Regions from separate parts of the Bacillus sp. FSL K6-6540 genome, predicted to be linked through region 1. Evidence: riboswitches for the same ligand, from Rfam matches in the RefSeq annotation. Region 1 holds a riboswitch; each other region holds the start of a gene.
The links. A riboswitch is a leader RNA that binds a small molecule or an ion and turns the genes downstream of it on or off. The one in region 1 is predicted to bind cyclic di-AMP.

Region 1 (5,584 bases):
TCCCTCCACCACCATGCAGCGGCAGCGCGCACACGTCCCTCTTTTGCAAAAAGAGTTCCAATCCACCTCATTCCGCTCGGCCAAGTCAAGCACCGTCATGCCCAGAACTGGGGCCACGCTGCGCTGAACCTCGCGGCCCGTAAGCTCGATGATCCGGTCCGGCACGGCTTCCATTCTCTCTTCCGCTGCCGGGAGCGACGATTTCTCTCCGCTGTTCCCGCCCTTTTTGTTTTTCCAGAATTTAAACACGCCTTTATCCCCCTATGCATGTAATCATCAGGTTATGTATGAATTCCTTCAATTATTATACTGGAAAGTTTAAAAAATCAACATGCTTACTCTTATCGATTCTATGACATCATGCAATTGGAACTCTATGAAAATTTTGCTATACTAGCGTATGCTAGAGCAAATCCCATATTCTATGAGAATCATTCTATTATTTTATTGGGTTGGAGGGAAAACAATAGCATGCTGCATAAACCAATAGGAAAAACAGCCGTCGCTGCCGTTCTTGCCTTATCTCTGCTCGGAACCGCTCCCCATATCGGCCAGGTACAGGCTGCGCCTGCCATTTCGGTCAAGCTGGATGACGTTGCGCTTACATTCGATGCGGCTCCCATGATAGACAAAGGGGTCACTTACGTGCCGTTCCGGACGGTCGGTGAGGCGCTGGGCATTCAAATCACGTGGAACAGCAAGACCCAAACGGTGAAGGCCATTGGCGAGGTGAAAGGTCAAACGACGGAAGTGCTGCTTCAAGTCGGGAGCTCGAGCGCAACCGTCAACGGTAAAAAAGTGAAGCTGGCCGCTCCCCCTGTCCAGCGGGAAGGCCGCGTTCTGATTCCGCTCAGCTCGTTCAGCAGCCAATTCGGCGTTAATGTCGGCTGGAATCAGGCGACTCGCACGGTCTCCCTCGTGTCGCCGCAGCGCGAAATGCATCTAAGAGCCTTTTACGCTTTGCAATCTTTCCAAGAGCGGGATCTCGTAGCATCCATGAATTCAGTCGCCTTCGGCTGGAGCCGCATTGATCGGGAAGGTCAGTTTACGCTTCAAGGCGACGAATACCGTCTGCCTGCGGCGGCCGGGGACGTGACTCCGCAATCGATTGTTGCGGATGCTGCGGACCGGGAGATTAAACCGTACCTTATGGTTTACGCTTTGGACGGAAACGGCGAATTAACCAAAGTCCTCAGCGACAGCAGCCTTCGCCAAAAGTCCATTGAAGGCATCACGACTGCGGTGGCGGATAACGGATTCGGCGGCGTGGTGCTTGATTTCGAAGGGCTCGGTTTTAAACTGGATGCCGCGAAGCAGCAGAAGCTGCTTAATGATTACGTCAAGCAATTGAAAGCCGCATTGCCGAGCGACATTGCTCTGTCCTTAGCCGTTCCGCCATTGAACAGCGCCTATAAAGGCTATGATTACAAGACGCTGGCCTCCCTTGCCGATGATCTCATCGTCATGGCGTATCAGTACAATCCGGTTGGCACCAAAGCCCAGGTTCCTGAACCCAACAGTCTGGTGGACCAAGCCATTCAGCAGGCACTTCAGGCAGGCGTTCCTAAGCAGAAGCTCCTGCTCGGCATCAGCGTAAGCAGCGAAACCGCCACATCCGTCGACGATAAGCTCGGCTTGGCCAAGCGCTATGATCTGAAAGGTGCCGCCTTCTGGCGTCTGGGCTTGTTCCGTTCCTATAATAATGGCATGGAAGCCGCCGTGAATGCCTCTGTCGTAAAGGAATAATCTAGTGAATCTTTTCGCAGAATCCCAAATTATAATCTTCCATAAAAAAAGAAAGCCTGACAAGATCATCTCTTGTCAGGCTTTCCGGTTATGTATCGAACTCTAAACTGCGTATTCCAATTAGCTCGCGCTTCCTACCAGTTTAGCATAGTTCTCTTGACTCAATACACGGCGCGCCGTAACATAACGCGGTTCGTAATAGGAGTCGCTAAGCTTGCTGATTCTTACGCCCTTGCTGCTGGAAGCATGCGCAAATTGTCCATCTCCAATGTAAACGCCCGCATGGGAAATGCCGCTTCCGCTTGTATTGAAGAATACCAAATCTCCGACTCTCAGGTCCTCGCGATCCACATGAACCCCGGCTTTAGCCTGACTCTGGGAAGTGCGTGGAAGGTCCAAGTCGAAATTTCTAAACATATACAGAATAAATCCGGAGCAATCAAATCCGCTTGTCGTTGTTCCGCCCCATTTGTAAGGCGTTCCTACCAATTGCTTCACTTGATGCTGAAAATTCGGTTGTTGATCAGCATAGGCTGATACGGCACCAGAAGAAAAAATAATTGCAGACCCAAGCAATGTGATGACAAATTTCTTCAAAATACGTTCTCTCCTTCGATGCCTACGGAGTTAGCTAAGGGTTCGGTTGAAGGTTCCCTATACTCTCTATGGTACAAGAATAATTCACCCAAGACGGTTCCCCCGTTTTCACAAACGAAATTCGGCAAAATTCATTAACATTTTGTAACCTTCTCTTAATATAGTATACAAGCAAGGATGCTGTCAATAATATCCTAGAAATCTATCACTATATGTTAATCAATGTCGTATAGGCTGAAAATTTTCATGTTTTTTCATTATGCCATCTCGTATACTCATGACAATTATGTAACACTCCATCGAACCTCCGGCGACGTTTTGTTAATGGGCATGCAACTTTTTTGCAGTTCGGAACGTTTACATATTCAGACAAGAAATCAAAGAGGTGATCCTTCGCTTATGAGTCAAATTACGATGGCTGAAGCTTTGGCAGTCCGGGCAGCAATCAACCGTCTCATGAATCAACTGATGTCGGAACGCTTGAACAACAGCAGCACGATCATTGAAAAAGGGGAAACGGCGGAGTATCCTGCACGCAGCGTGGATGCCATTACGGAAGAGATCGAAGCCGCCGCAGCGGATTACAGAAAGCTGGATCTGCTGATGGCAATCTCCAACACGACGCAGACCATTAGTTGGAACGGCTCCGACATGACCATCATGGAGGCGATCGAGCTCGCCAAACAAATGCGCAGCGATATCGGACAGCTTGCCCATCTCGGCTCCCGCAAGAAGCTGGAGCGCCAGAGCGGCCGGGGAAGCGGAGATGGCGCCGTAACGCTGTTTAACGTGGCCTTATACGATCCGGAAGCTTATCAGGCGCAGGCGCGCAAGAAGGAACGCGAAGTGACCAGGCTCTCCTCACTGATCGAGCATGCCAACCATACGAGCATGATTACGTTCGACGCATCAAAATACATGGAATAGCGGAAGCCGCCGGCTCCAAGCCTGCAGGCCGCCTCGCGTGCGGGTTTGGAGCCGGCGGCTTCCGTCGGCGGGCGGGAAAGTGCGGGCAACCGCTTATTGTTTGTCGGATACAAACAAACCTAATAGGAAACCAAAAACTCGACTCCAGTGAAAACGGATGACGGCTTACGGTTTACGCCTATCACCTGTCACAAGTTACGGACTTCGCTTACGCAAATATGATCGCTCCGTTTCCCGCTCTCTTCATGAATAATCAGAAAGCCGCCCTTGAGGGCGGCTTTTGTTGCCTTTTCTTACGAATATATTATTGGAACAAGGCTGCGGCTCCCACCAGGCCAACATCGTCCCGCAGTCCCGCAGGAACGATCTCGTAGGTTCCTAGATAGGACGGCATGACCAGCTTATCCGTCATTTCCCGAAGCTGCGGGAAAAGAAGCTCGCCTGCTCTGCTCACACCCCCGCCAACCACGATGCGATCGGGGTTGAAGCTGTGAATGACGTTAACCAGTCCAAGCGCCATGTAATAGACGGCACGATCGATGACCTCCACTGCGACGGGGTCATGAAGACGTTTAGCCTCGAATACATGCCTGGCGTTCACGCCTCCATCGGCTGCGGCCAGTTCAGAAATAACGCTGGTCTGGGTAAGCATCCGCTGGGATGCTGCCAGGCCGATGGCCGTTCCTGAAGCAAACACCTCCCAGCAGCCATGGCTGCCGCAATTGCACTGCGGACCGCTAGGATCAATGATATGATGCCCAAGCTCCCCTGCAAAGGAATTGCTGCCCAGAAACAGCTTGCCATCCAGCACGATGCCTGAACCGATGCCTGTGCTGAGCGTCACGTAAACCATGTTCGTCGACCCTCGGCCGGCACCTCTTACATATTCGCCCCATGCGGCTGCATTGGCATCATTCAGCACTTGTACTTCCGTATTCAGATCTCGTTCCATCCAGGCTTTGAGAGGGACGTTGGTCCATTCCGGCAAATTCGTGCCGTGAATGACAATGCCCTCCCGGCTGTTAACCGTTCCCGGCGAAGCCATGCCTACGCCTCGAAGCGGGTGGCCGCCCGACACGCTGCGAATCATGTTCGTAATTCTCGCGACCACTTCCTCGGCCGTACGCGCTCCGGCTGTCTCCATTTGCTCCCGGTTCAGCAGCTGTCCTTCGGAATCAAAGAGCGCTGCCGCGATCTTCGTACCCCCAAGGTCAACGCCAACCACAAATTCTTGCTGTTTATTCAATTCGGTTTGCAATTTTTGTTCACCTGTTTCCGATAGGTTTGCTACTTCTATTGATGTAAGCTGTCAGCCAAGGATCGCAGTTCAACCGGATCAATGGGCTTCAGCCCTGATCGGCCATACCGGACAGCTGAGCCGAAATGAACCTCGCTCACGCCGGTCTGGTCGATGAAATCGCGTATGATTTCCCACTTCAGGCCATTCCCGGCCAAAATCTTAAGCCCGGTGCCTGCGGCTTGTTCCACAAGCTCGCGAATCCTCGGGATCGCTTGCGGTGCCGGCTGCGGTCCTCCCGACGTCAAGACGCGGGTGACGGCCGGATATTTCTGCAATGTACGCAGCCCTTCGAATTGATCCTCCAATTCATCAAAAGCCCGGTGGAATGTCACCTGCATATCGCCCGTCCATTCCAGCATTTGGGCCAAGGCGGCCTCGTCGATCTTTCCTTCCGGAGTCAGCATGCCAAGGACCACGCCAGCCGCACCCGCCTTGCGGATCGCCTTAACCTCCGCAACCATGGTTGCTATATCCAGCGCGTTATACACAAAGGATCTGCTATGGGGCCTTACCATCACATGGACCGGAATCCGAACGGCTTTCACGACCTCTTCCACGAGACCGATGCCCGGCGTGAGCCCGCCTTCGGTGATCGCCGTGATCAATTCCAGACGGTCCGCGCCATTCTTCTCGGCTGTGATGGCATCGTCCACGCATGTTGCGATAATTTCAAGCAGCATGTTCTTCACTCCTTACTGTCGTTGGTTCGCTTATGCAGGGCGAAACTGCTTCTCCACATAGTCCGCCAGCAGCCTGGCTCCATAGCCGGTAGCCCCTGCCGCGGAGTGAGGGAATTCCCGTTTATACTGGACCGTGCCTGCCATATCGATATGCACCCATTTCATGGTCTCCGCCACAAAATGGCGGATAAACAACGCAGCCGTTATGGCACCTGCCAAAGTCGACGTGCCGACATTCCTCAGGTCGGCATAATCGCTTCTAAGCTCGGATTCATACTCGTCCATCAGCGGCATGGGCCATAAGCGCTCTCCGTTGCGCTCCCCGATCTCAACC
Region 2 (5,584 bases), 1.7 Mb from region 1:
CGCAAACATCGTAAGGCTGATCAGGATCTTGCCGAACACGGTCAAATCGGGCGTTAAGCCCATGGAGAGACCTACCGTACCGAAGGCGGATGTCGTTTCGAATAGAATCTCCAGGAAGTCCCCTTCCTCTGTCGTCGACAGAATCATCGAGACGGTTAGAACGAGCAGCAGGGCCAGCAAGGCAATGGTCAGTGCCTTCAGCACCCGCTCCTGGGCCAGGCGATAACGGAACATGACGATGTCTTCCCGCCCGCGCATCATCGCAATGACCGCCCCTACCATAATGGTAAAGGTCGTGGTTTTGATGCCGCCGCCGGTTGACCCTGGAGATGCTCCGATAAACATCAGGATGACGATAAAAAATTGCGTTGCCTGTCTGAGCCCCGTAATATCTATAGTATTCGCGCCCGCCGTACGCGGCGTTACGGATTGGAATAACGCGCCGAAGAATTTTCCGCCCCAGTTCAGGGAACCCAGCGTTCTCGGATTGGTAAATTCAAATATGAGAATGACGATAAATCCGACCGCAAGCAAGGCAGCCGTCATCGTGAGCACCACCTTGGAGTGCAGGGAGAGCCTCCGCTGTTTTCGATAATCGATCAGATCGGACAGCACAATAAATCCAATGCCCCCGGAAACAATCAAGAACATCACAACGAAGTTGACTACCGGATCGTATACATACCCGGTCAAACTCCGAAAATCGCCAAACAAATCGAAGCCGGCGTTGTTAAACATCGTCACCGCATGAAAAACACCGTAATAGATCGCCCGGCCCAACGGCATATCAAACGCCCAACGAACCGATAAAAGGACTGCGCCGCAGGCCTCGATGACGAGCGAGTACAGCAATACTCTGCGTATCAGCCTTACGATACCTTCCATCGAGGACTGATTCATCGCTTCCTGTAAGATTAGACGGTCTTTGAGCGATATGCGTCTCTTCAGAACCAAGGCGAATAAAGTAGCCATCGTCATGAATCCGAGCCCGCCGATTTGAATCAGCAGCATGATCACGACTTCTCCGAAGGAACTGAATGTCGTTCCCGTATCCACTACGACCAGGCCCGTTACGCACGTTGCCGAGGTCGAAGTGAACAAGGCGTCAGTAAATCCAAGCGGTTCGCCCGTCGTCGTCGAGATTGGCAGCATTAACAGCCCGGTCCCGATGAAGATGATGGCCGCAAAACCAAGCACGAGAATTTGGGGCGGAGACAATGTAAGCCAGTTTAATTTAGCGTTCAATCGGACACCTTCTTTAAAAAAATCAACGAAAAAAGACACTGGAAAACGCAGTGCCTTTCGGTCTGGTTCCTGTGCAACAGCCTACGAGGTTAGCTGACGGATTCGGGCATTTCCACAGGTCGCCCTATTCATTATTCCGGGAATAATGAAATTCACCCCAATTACATGGTTCCCCCATTTTCATTACGAAATTCGGCTGGAATATTCGGTTCCTTCAAGCATGATGTGATTATAACTCAATCCGTTACGTAACCCAATGCCGTTTTTCGCCCGAAATATCTTTAAAAGAGCGCGAATTGGGCATATTCAAGAATACAAGCGTAGGGTTCTCTAACGTTTTCGAAACCTTTCATTCATTTTCATCGATTTATTTCAATATTCCGATAATTGGGATAAGCTGCTTATGGCTTTCATACTATGTTATATTGACTCTATGCGTTCTTAATCAGGCATATCGAATACCAGTGGGAGTATCAACTTTCTTAGAGGAGGAATTTCATGAATCGTGCAAGAGAGCCCTTGAAGCTGAAGCCCAATCTGAAGCAGCTCATCGCGCCTGCCGCAGTCGGCCTGATTCTGTTCCTATTATTTCAGGTATTTCCGTGGGCGAATCCGGACGATGCCGAGATGGCCTCACCGGATATCATTTCCAAGGAGCAGGCTCGGCAGGCAGCTTCAAGGTTTGCTCAGGAGCATCTGCAGTTTGCGGCTGCGGACACGGACGAAGCCTTGGTTACATATCAATCCAAATCGGAACTTTACGGATATCTGGCGAAGGAGAAGAGACTTTCGGAATATAACAAAACCTATGAAGCCAAATATCCCTATGACGTATACCGCGTTCGCTTCAGCGAGCCTGGAGGCGATGCCCTCAATGTGGACGTGCACATGCAAAATTCCGGCATCGTCGGATTCTCGTATGATTATGCCCGTTCCAGCTTTGATCGGATCGAGCTGAACAAGGGCGAGATTCAGAGGCAGATGCTGCTCGTCGTTGAGGACGGCATGACATTGGCCGAGAAGCAGGCGCTGGCGGAGCCATGGCTTCAGCGGGCGGGTTATGACCTGTCGAATCTGGAGCTGGTTACGAAGGAGGGGGATCCCCGTCTCAAATATGTGGACCCTGAATCCAGGATCGGGGACTCCAGGCTGGAGCACCGCTTCACCTTCGAGCAGGGGAAATTGCGCTCTTATGAGCCCTCCTTCTCGGTGCCAGCCGCCCACTCTGCTTATGTCAACAAGCAGACGCAGGATGCCACCCTGCTGACGCTCGCAGGGTACGGCCTGTTCACCCTAATCCTGGGCATTCTTGCGATTGTGTACAGCGTGAAGACCAGGGCCTACACCTCGTTTAAGCGCGGCCTGTTCTTATCGGCGCTGCTGTTCGTCATTCAAATGCTGAATACGTACAATCTGATTCCCGTTTTCAAATCCGAAGGCATGTCGCAAACCGGCGTGCTCGGGATGATGATTTTCTATGCCGTCTATTCGCTCGTCTTCTCCGCCCTGCTCTATTTCTCCCTTGTCGGCGGCAGCGGGCTGTGGCATAAAGAAGACGGGCTCAATCCATGGCCGCGCGCCAAAGAACCCGGATACGGGCATTACGTGCTGGACAGCATGAAGCTGGGGTATATGTGGGCCTTCATCCTGCTTGGCGTCCAATCCGTCATCTTTATCGGTCTTGGTCTGACCCTGAATACATGGTCCACCACGGATGCGACGCAATCGCCTTACAACATGCTGTATCCTTGGCTGTTTCCGTTGATGGCCTGGCTGGCCGGCATATCCGAGGAGGCCGTGTACCGGCTGTTCGGCATCAAGATGGTGAAAAAGATCGTCCGCAATACCTTTGTCGCAAGCTTGATCACCTCGCTCATCTGGGCGCTGGGACATACGCTCTATCCGATATACCCCGTGATCTCCCGGCCGATTGAGCTGGTCATCATCGGTTTGCTGTTCAGCTACATCTTTTTGAAATACGGGTATTTGGCTGCGATGTTCTCCCATGTCATCTTCAACAGCATCCTGATGGGCATCAGCCTGATCATGCTCAAAGATGCCGCCAACCTGCTGACCGGCGCTTTTTACATGGTGCTTCCGGCGATTGTCGCCTATGCGATTTACCGTTTCAACCCGACAAAAAAAGAGAAGCCGTATGTCACGACTCCTCCTCACGAAGTGCATTAAGAATATCCGTTGCTAATTTTTCACCGATGGAAAGGGGCTTGAAGTCTTCGACTGAAGCCTCTTTTATTTTTTTGACCGAGCCAAAATGCTTCAACAGCATTTTGCGGCGCTTCTCCCCGATGCCCGGAATCGAATCCAGCTTGGACGTCACCATCGATTTCCCGCGCTGCTCGCGGTGGAAGGAAATCGCGAAACGGTGAACCTCATCCTGAATGCGCTGGAGCAAATAGAACTCCTGACTGTCCCGAGGCAGCGACACCGGCTCCGGCGGATCTCCGACCATCAGCTGCGCCGTTTTATGCTTGGCATCCTTCACAAGCCCGCAGACCGGGACGAACAGCCCGAGTTCATTCTCCAGCACGTCGATGGCTGCTGAGATCTGTCCCTTCCCCCCATCGACGACAATGAGGTCCGGAAGCGGCAGGTTCTCCTTCAATACACGCTCATACCGCCGCCGGATCACTTCACGCATCGTATCGTAATCGTCCGGCCCCTGCACGGTACGGATCTTATATTTGCGATATTCCTTCTTATCCGGTTTTCCGTTGGTGAATACCACCATGGCCGATACCGGGTTGGAGCCCTGAATGTTCGAGTTATCAAACGCCTCGATCCGGTTAAGCGACTGGAGGCCAATCACCTCGCCCAGATTGGCCGCTGCAACCGAGGTCCGTTCTTCATCGCGCTCAATCAAGCGGAATTTCTCGTCCAGGGACACCTTCGCGTTATCCGACGCCATGCCGACCATCTGTTTCTTCAAGCCCCGCTGCGGCACGTGAACCTTCACGCCCAGCCATTCCTGCAAGGCAGCAGCGCCCCCGGCAGCATCCACGAGACCCGCGGCCTCCGCCTGCTCCGCCTGGGCTTGGACAAGGACTTCATGCTGTTCTTCGGATATATCCGTGGTCAGCTTCTTCTCCGTTTCCGCGGCTTCGCCTGCGTTACGGGCACCTTGTTCCCCGGCGCTTCCGGTTGCCGTCTCGGAGCCGGCCTCCTCTGCCAGCAGCGGCCCCGGCAGCAGAATTTCCTGCGGCAATGCGGGATTATCGCTGTAATACTGGGCTATGAACGACATGAAATCACTGTGCGCATCCCCGTAGAACGGAAAAACGGACTTGTTGCGCTGCACCATTTTGCCTTGGCGCATGTACAGAATCTGCACGCACATCCAGCCTTTGTCCACGGCATAACCGAATACGTCGCGATCCCGGGTATCCGTTGTCGTGATCTTCTGTTTCTCCATCAGGGTATCGATATGGATGATTTGGTCCCGCAGCTCCTTGGCACGCTCGAAGTACAAATCCTCCGCGGCCTCCTGCATCTTTCGCTGCAGTTCCTTCTTGATCTCTTCGTGCCCGCCGCTCAGGAATGAAGTAATCTCTCCTGTAATCTGTTCATAGGCGGATTTCGGCACTTCCTTCACGCATGGAGCCAAGCATTGTCCCATATGGTAATACAAGCAGACCTCTTTGGGCATAACGCCGCATTTGCGCAGTGGATACATCCGGTCCAGTAGCTTTTTGGTCTGCTGCGCCGCATACGCGTTCGGATAAGGACCGAAGTATTTGGCTTTATCTTTAAGCACCCTTCTGGTCACTTCCAGGCGGGGATGCTCTTCATTCGTTATTTTAAGGTAGGGATAGGTTTTATCGTCCTTCAGCAGCACATTGAATCTCGGCTGATGGGTTTTGATCAGATTGCACTCCAGAATTAACGCTTCCATGTTGCTGCCCGTCACGATGTATTCGAAATCGCGGATTTCCGAAACGAGCATCTGGGTCTTCCCGTTATGGCTCCCGGTAAAATACGAGCGCACCCGGTTCTTCAGCACTTTGGCCTTGCCCACGTAAATAATCGTGCCTTCATGGTTCTTCATCAGGTAGCAGCCCGGCTGATCCGGCAGCAATGCCAGCTTGTGGCGAATATTCTCCTGCGCCTTCTCTTGCTCCTGAAGCCGTTTGGCAGAATCGTCCATGCTATTCCTCCTCTCCAAGGAGATTTATAATATTAACGTTATAAATATATACCATGATAATGAACCACACAAAGCGCCTCCGGGTTACACCGAAGGCGCTGTATGAAAGCGGATTGCAGTCTATGGGCAAATCCTGCTTATTGATGTTTTGCAATGATGCCCTTCAAGGCTTCTTTG
Region 3 (5,584 bases), 4.5 Mb from region 1:
TTTACGTTATTCGACATGGTTCGACATTAGATGTCAAAAGAAGTGTTTATCGGCTAAAACTAAAGAGTTAACGAGAAGGAGTTGAGATGAAATGCATTCACCCATTTCGGAAGAAAAAGTGTTTAAGGACCCCGTCCACAATTATATTCATGTGCAGGACGATATTATCTGGCGGTTAATCGATACCCCGGAATTTCAGCGGCTTCGCCGGGTCAGGCAGCTCGGCACTTCTTTCCTGACCTTTCATGGAGCAGAGCACAGCCGATTCTCCCATTCTCTTGGAGTCTATGAAATTACGAGAAGAATCATCTCTCAATTCGAACGGAGAGGGTATTCCGATTGGCCTGCCGAGGAACGGCAAGTTGCGCTCTGCGCGGCGCTGCTGCATGATGTAGGGCACGGGCCTTTTTCGCATTCCATAGAAGAAGCTTTTCATATGAACCACGAGGATTGGACATGCCGGATCCTGCTCGGAGATACTTGCGTCAATCAGGTACTTCAGGAGCTCGGTGCCGATTTTCCCGAGAAGGTCGCCTCCGTTATTAACAAAACCTACGATAAGCCAATTGTCATGAATCTGGTCACTAGTCCGCTGGATGCAGACCGGATGGATTATTTGCTAAGGGATGCTTACTATACGGGAGTCAATTATGGAACGATTGATATCGACCGAATCTTGCGGATGCTGCGGCCGTACCGCGATCGGGTCGTCGTGAAGGAATCGGGCATGCACGCGGTGGAGGATTATCTCATGTCGCGGTATCAGATGTACTGGCAGGTGTATTTTCATCCCGTCACCCGAAGCTCCGAAATCATCCTGCGCCAAATCTTTCGCCGGGCCAAGGAGCTGCATGACCGTGGATATGCTTTCCGTTTCATGATCGAACCGCTTCCTGCGTTGTTTTCGGGGAACATTGGCGTACACCAATACTTGCGTCTTGATGAAGCCTTGATTCAAACGGCCTTTCTGCAATGGACGGAGGAGGAAGACCCGCTTCTTAGCGAATTATGCGGCCGTTTCATGCACCGAAAGCTCTACAAATATGTAGAAATCGACAACATCGATCTGGAAACCATCGACGGGATCCGCCAAGCGTTCCGCGCGGTGGGGCTGCATCCGGAATATGACCTGGAGATTGATTTTCCAACGGATCTTCCTTATGATAAGGTTCATTCCGATATGCCGCTTAACGAGAAACAGATTCTCCTTCTGGACCGGCATGACGAGCTGAGGGAAATCTCGGAGGTATCCGATATCGTACGCTCGATCAGCGGCATTCATAAAGGGCGGTACCATCTTTATTATCCGGAGGAGAAGGTGGGCCCGCTCCTGGGTCAAATGCCGGAGACGATAGCCGACGTTTTCAAACAACAGTATTAAATCAAGCAAAACAGGACAACCGTTAATCCCCTTGCATTCAACCAACTAATGGAAAATAGACGACATAGAAACGACAGGAAGGAGAGTGTGGATAGTATGCTGTTCGACACGCACACTCATATGGACGCTCCCCAATTCGACGAAGACCGGGAAGCTGCAATTCATCGGGCGCTTGAAGCCGGCGTTACGCGGATGATCAATATCGGATTTAACCGGGAGACGATCCCGACCACGATGAAGCTGGCTGAGACTTATGATTTTATATATGCAGCGGTAGGCTGGCATCCTGTAGATGCGATCACCATGGAGGATCAGGACCTGGATTGGATCGCCTCTTTATGCAGTCACGATAAAGTGGTGGCAATCGGGGAGATCGGCTTGGACTATCATTGGGATACGTCCCCCAAGGAAGTGCAGCACCGCGTGCTTCGGCGCCAGATCGGGCTTGCCCGGGAATTGAACATGCCCATTGTCATTCATAACCGGGATGCGCATGAAGATATCGTTAACATTTTGCGTGAGGAAAAAGCCTCTGAGGTCGGCGGTGTCATGCATTCCTTCTCCGGAAGCTGGGAAACGGCCAAAATGTGCCTGGATATGGGATTCCATATCTCGTTTGGGGGGCCGATAACGTTCAAGAATGCGAAGCAGCCCAAAGAGGTTTTGGCAAAGGTTCCGCTTGATCGATTATTGATCGAAACGGACGCGCCTTACCTGACACCTCATCCCTTCCGCGGGAAACGAAATGAGACCGCATATGTAAAATTGGTGGCGGAGGCGGCGGCCGAAATTAGAGGGTTGTCCTATGAGGAATTGGCCCAAATTACCACCAAAAATGCACTGGAACGATTTGGTATTTAACGAAAACAAGAGCAAAAGCCATGAAAAAGGGAGCATTTTCGATTAATTAAAGTTTTTTAATCAGAAAAGGCGTTGATATTACAATATTTTAACCTTTTACTTGAGAAAATGTGGTTGAATGTCGCTTTACAACCTGCATACAAACAGGATATCATCTTTTCAGTGATAAGAAGCTGCGATGTGCAGATCGCAGCCGAATATTTCATGAACCGTCTCGCTTAATCTCCGAAATTCTGGAGAACGGGGGAACCGATACTGCGGTGCATACTGGTCTGGATGCACGAAGCTGTATTTGATTTCTTTTTCGGGTCTTTGGGGTGAATTTGAAGGATCTCGCCATGAGCGGGCATCCGGATATAGGGCGTCTCTCTTACGTCCGAACCCGACAGCTAACTCCGTAAGCGAAATAAGAGGGGAAATCTCGTGCATACCATTTCCATGATTTCATTCATCAGGAAGCCACGTTAGAGCCTCTAGTACTCTTTCAATGGCTTCTTTTATTTTTGAATAATGGAGACGGGTCCATCATACTCTTGGTAAACAGGAGGTGATGGCAAATGGACGGAAGACGGGAATTGACGCAGGGTGTAGATAGATAGCAGGGCGCCCTGTGAGAAAAATTGCTATAGTCACGTCAAATGCATTCATGCGTTTACCTAGACGGCGGGACTATGAAGGAGGATGGAATAGTGGGCATTTTTCAACCTGAAGAAACCCATGAATCACAATCATCCAGCATGTCTTACGCATTGAGATGGAAGCATGACAATTTGCGTCAACTGATGTTGCTCGGCGCCATGGGTGCCGTTACGGTATCACTTCTCATATCGTTGGTTGTACATGACCAGGCAGGCAAGGAAGTTCAGCTTGTCGTCGACGGCCGGGTCACTACGGTGGAAACACGTGGATCGTTGCTGCAGGAATTGCTGGATGAGCAAGCGATCACGTTGAGTCCCCAAGATCAAATTTCGATGCCCCTGAACGGCGCAATCCGGGACGGAGACCGAATTATTATTGACAGAGCTATTCCAGTCAACGTTACGGTAGGCAGCAAAACCAAAACCATATTTACATCCCAGGATACAGTTGATCATGTACTCAAAGAGGCTGGCGTTACGATCCAGGGTGAAGATATAGTACAACCGTCGCAAGACACGAAGCTGACCAGCAATATGAATATCAATGTCGTTCGCGTCACGAAGCAGAAAGTTAAGGAAACGGAAGACCGCGAATTCCGCGTGATCAAGACGGCCGATCCATCGCTTGAAAAGGGCGATAACCGCGTCATTCAGCGGGGCGAGTCTGGTCTTATGGTGAACCATTACGAGAAGGTCTACCACAATGGCAAGCTGGTTTCCAAGACGAAGGTCTCCCAAGAAATCGAACGCAGAACGAAGGATAAAATCATTGCCGTAGGCACGAAAAAAGTGGAGAAGCCTGTTATCGTCCAGGCGGCAGCCACCGATGTAAAAGCTACACCAGCTAAATTGTCCGGCACGAAAAAAGTAACGACCGCCAAGGCTGTGGAGAACAACGTGGTTTCCCGCGCAGGCGTTGATTTTAAATACAAGAAGGTATTGAACAACGTGTCGATGACCGCGTATTCCGCCGAACAGCAAGGAATCGGTACGCGTACCGCATCCGGCACACGCGTTACGGAAGGTCGCACCATCGCCGTTGATCCTAATATCATCCCGATCGGATGGTGGGTTTACATCGAAGGCATCGGCTTCCGCCGTGCTGAAGATACGGGCGGCGCCATCAAAGGCAACAAAATCGATGTCTATTACGATTCGTTGAAATCGGCCATGAATTTCGGCCGGAAGAGCGGCCGCACCGTTTACGTGATCGGTCCGGTTAAACCTGAATTGAACTAGACGCATGAATTCCAATTTACTTTGCCATTCTAATGCTATACTATTTAGCTTATAATATATGATGATCAAGAAGAGGGAATATTTCCTCTTCTTTTGTTTTGTAAAGACCGGAGTAATCAAGGCTAAACGGGTTGAGCCTTAACGTTGTACAGGCCTGCTCTGCTTGGGAAGGAAGAGAACGAACGAATGATTAAAGAAGTGATTGTCGTGGAAGGCAGGGACGATACCGTTGCCATTAAACGGGCCGTAGAAGCCGACACGATCGAAACCGGCGGTTCAGCGATCAACAAGCAAATCCTGAAGCGCATAGCGCTTGCCCAGGAGCGCAGAGGCGTTATCATATTGACGGATCCTGACCATGCGGGTGAACGAATCCGCAAAATCGTGGATCAGGGCGTACCCGGCTGCAAGCACGCCTTCATTCCGGAAGCGGATGCTACAAGGAAAGGGGATATCGGCGTAGAGAATGCCTCGCCAGAGGCGATACGGCGCGCGCTGGAGCGGGTTCACACGTCTTTTGAGGGTGGAGAGAGCCTGATCAGTTTGGAGGATATGCTGGAGGCAGGATTATCGGCTCACCCGGAGGCTGCGGCAAGACGGATGGCGATGGGTAATCTGCTGGGCATCGGATACTGCAACAGCAAGCAGTTCCATAAACGATTGGCCATGTTTCAAATATCGCGGGAAGAATTTCTGGCAGCACTTGCACAGTTGGAAGAAGGGGGCGTTTAGCTAATGAGTCGGATCGAGGATATATCAACACCAAGACGGACGAAGGAGATCATCTCGCGCCATGGATTCTCCTTCAAGAAGAGTCTGGGCCAGAACTTTCTCATCGATCAGAATATTTTGTATAAAATCGTGGAAGCTGCAGGACTGGATGAAGATAAGGGCGCGCTCGAGATCGGACCTGGCATCGGTGCACTGACGGAGAAGCTGGCGCAGACGGCAGGAACCGTCACCGCGGTCGAAATCGATCAGCGCCTGATTCCCATCCTTAGGGAAGTCCTGGAGCCCTACGGGAACGTGAGGGTTCATCATGGGGATGTGCTGAAGGTGGATCTTCACGAGCTGTTCCGTCAAGATTTCGCGGACGTATCGAAGGTAAGCGTGGTTGCCAATCTGCCGTATTACGTGACGACGCCGATTCTCATGAAGCTGCTGGAGGAGAAGCTGCCGCTGGAGAACATCGTGGTGATGATTCAGAAGGAAGTGGCCGAACGGATGGCCGCTGCACCGGGAAGCAAGGATTACGGAAGTCTCAGCATCGCCGTTCAATACTACAGCGAGCCTAAGCTGGTCTGCATCGTGCCGCACACGGTGTTCATTCCGCAGCCGAACGTCGAGTCGGCCGTGATTCGCCTGGCGGTCCGGGAACAGCCGCCGGTCCGCGTGGAAGATGAACGATTCTTCTTCGAGGTGGTCCAGGCTTCATTTGCACAGCGACGGAAGACGATTGCCAACA

Region 2: linked by a shared signal. The riboswitch ahead of MHH82_RS27745 (TrkH family potassium uptake protein) and the one ahead of MHH82_RS19895 (C40 family peptidase) in region 1 are both predicted to bind cyclic di-AMP.
Region 3: linked by a shared signal. The riboswitch ahead of MHH82_RS00140 (G5 domain-containing protein) and the one ahead of MHH82_RS19895 (C40 family peptidase) in region 1 are both predicted to bind cyclic di-AMP.

What each region holds. Positions count from the first base shown of each region.
Region 1 is NZ_JBBOXH010000001.1:4,527,774-4,533,357, forward strand. It holds gene MHH82_RS19885 (2Fe-2S iron-sulfur cluster-binding protein) at 1-249, opposite strand, end outside; gene MHH82_RS19890 (stalk domain-containing protein) at 472-1,746, shown strand; gene MHH82_RS19895 (C40 family peptidase) at 1,867-2,343, opposite strand; cyclic di-AMP (ydaO/yuaA leader) riboswitch at 2,347-2,480, opposite strand; gene MHH82_RS19900 (hypothetical protein) at 2,743-3,270, shown strand; gene MHH82_RS19905 (ROK family protein) at 3,575-4,528, opposite strand; gene MHH82_RS19910 (copper homeostasis protein CutC) at 4,564-5,250, opposite strand; gene MHH82_RS19915 (leucyl aminopeptidase family protein) at 5,281-5,584, opposite strand, start outside.
Region 2 is NZ_JBBOXH010000001.1:6,183,149-6,188,732, forward strand. It holds gene MHH82_RS27745 (TrkH family potassium uptake protein) at 1-1,245, opposite strand, end outside; cyclic di-AMP (ydaO/yuaA leader) riboswitch at 1,309-1,453, opposite strand; gene MHH82_RS27750 (CPBP family intramembrane glutamic endopeptidase) at 1,744-3,432, shown strand; gene uvrC (excinuclease ABC subunit UvrC) at 3,404-5,407, opposite strand; gene trxA (thioredoxin) at 5,545-5,584, opposite strand, start outside.
Region 3 is NZ_JBBOXH010000001.1:27,222-32,805, forward strand. It holds gene MHH82_RS00130 (HD domain-containing protein) at 92-1,381, shown strand; gene MHH82_RS00135 (TatD family hydrolase) at 1,478-2,242, shown strand; cyclic di-AMP (ydaO/yuaA leader) riboswitch at 2,448-2,662, shown strand; gene MHH82_RS00140 (G5 domain-containing protein) at 2,932-4,119, shown strand; gene rnmV (ribonuclease M5) at 4,306-4,851, shown strand; gene rsmA (16S rRNA (adenine(1518)-N(6)/adenine(1519)-N(6))-dimethyltransferase RsmA) at 4,855-5,584, shown strand, end outside.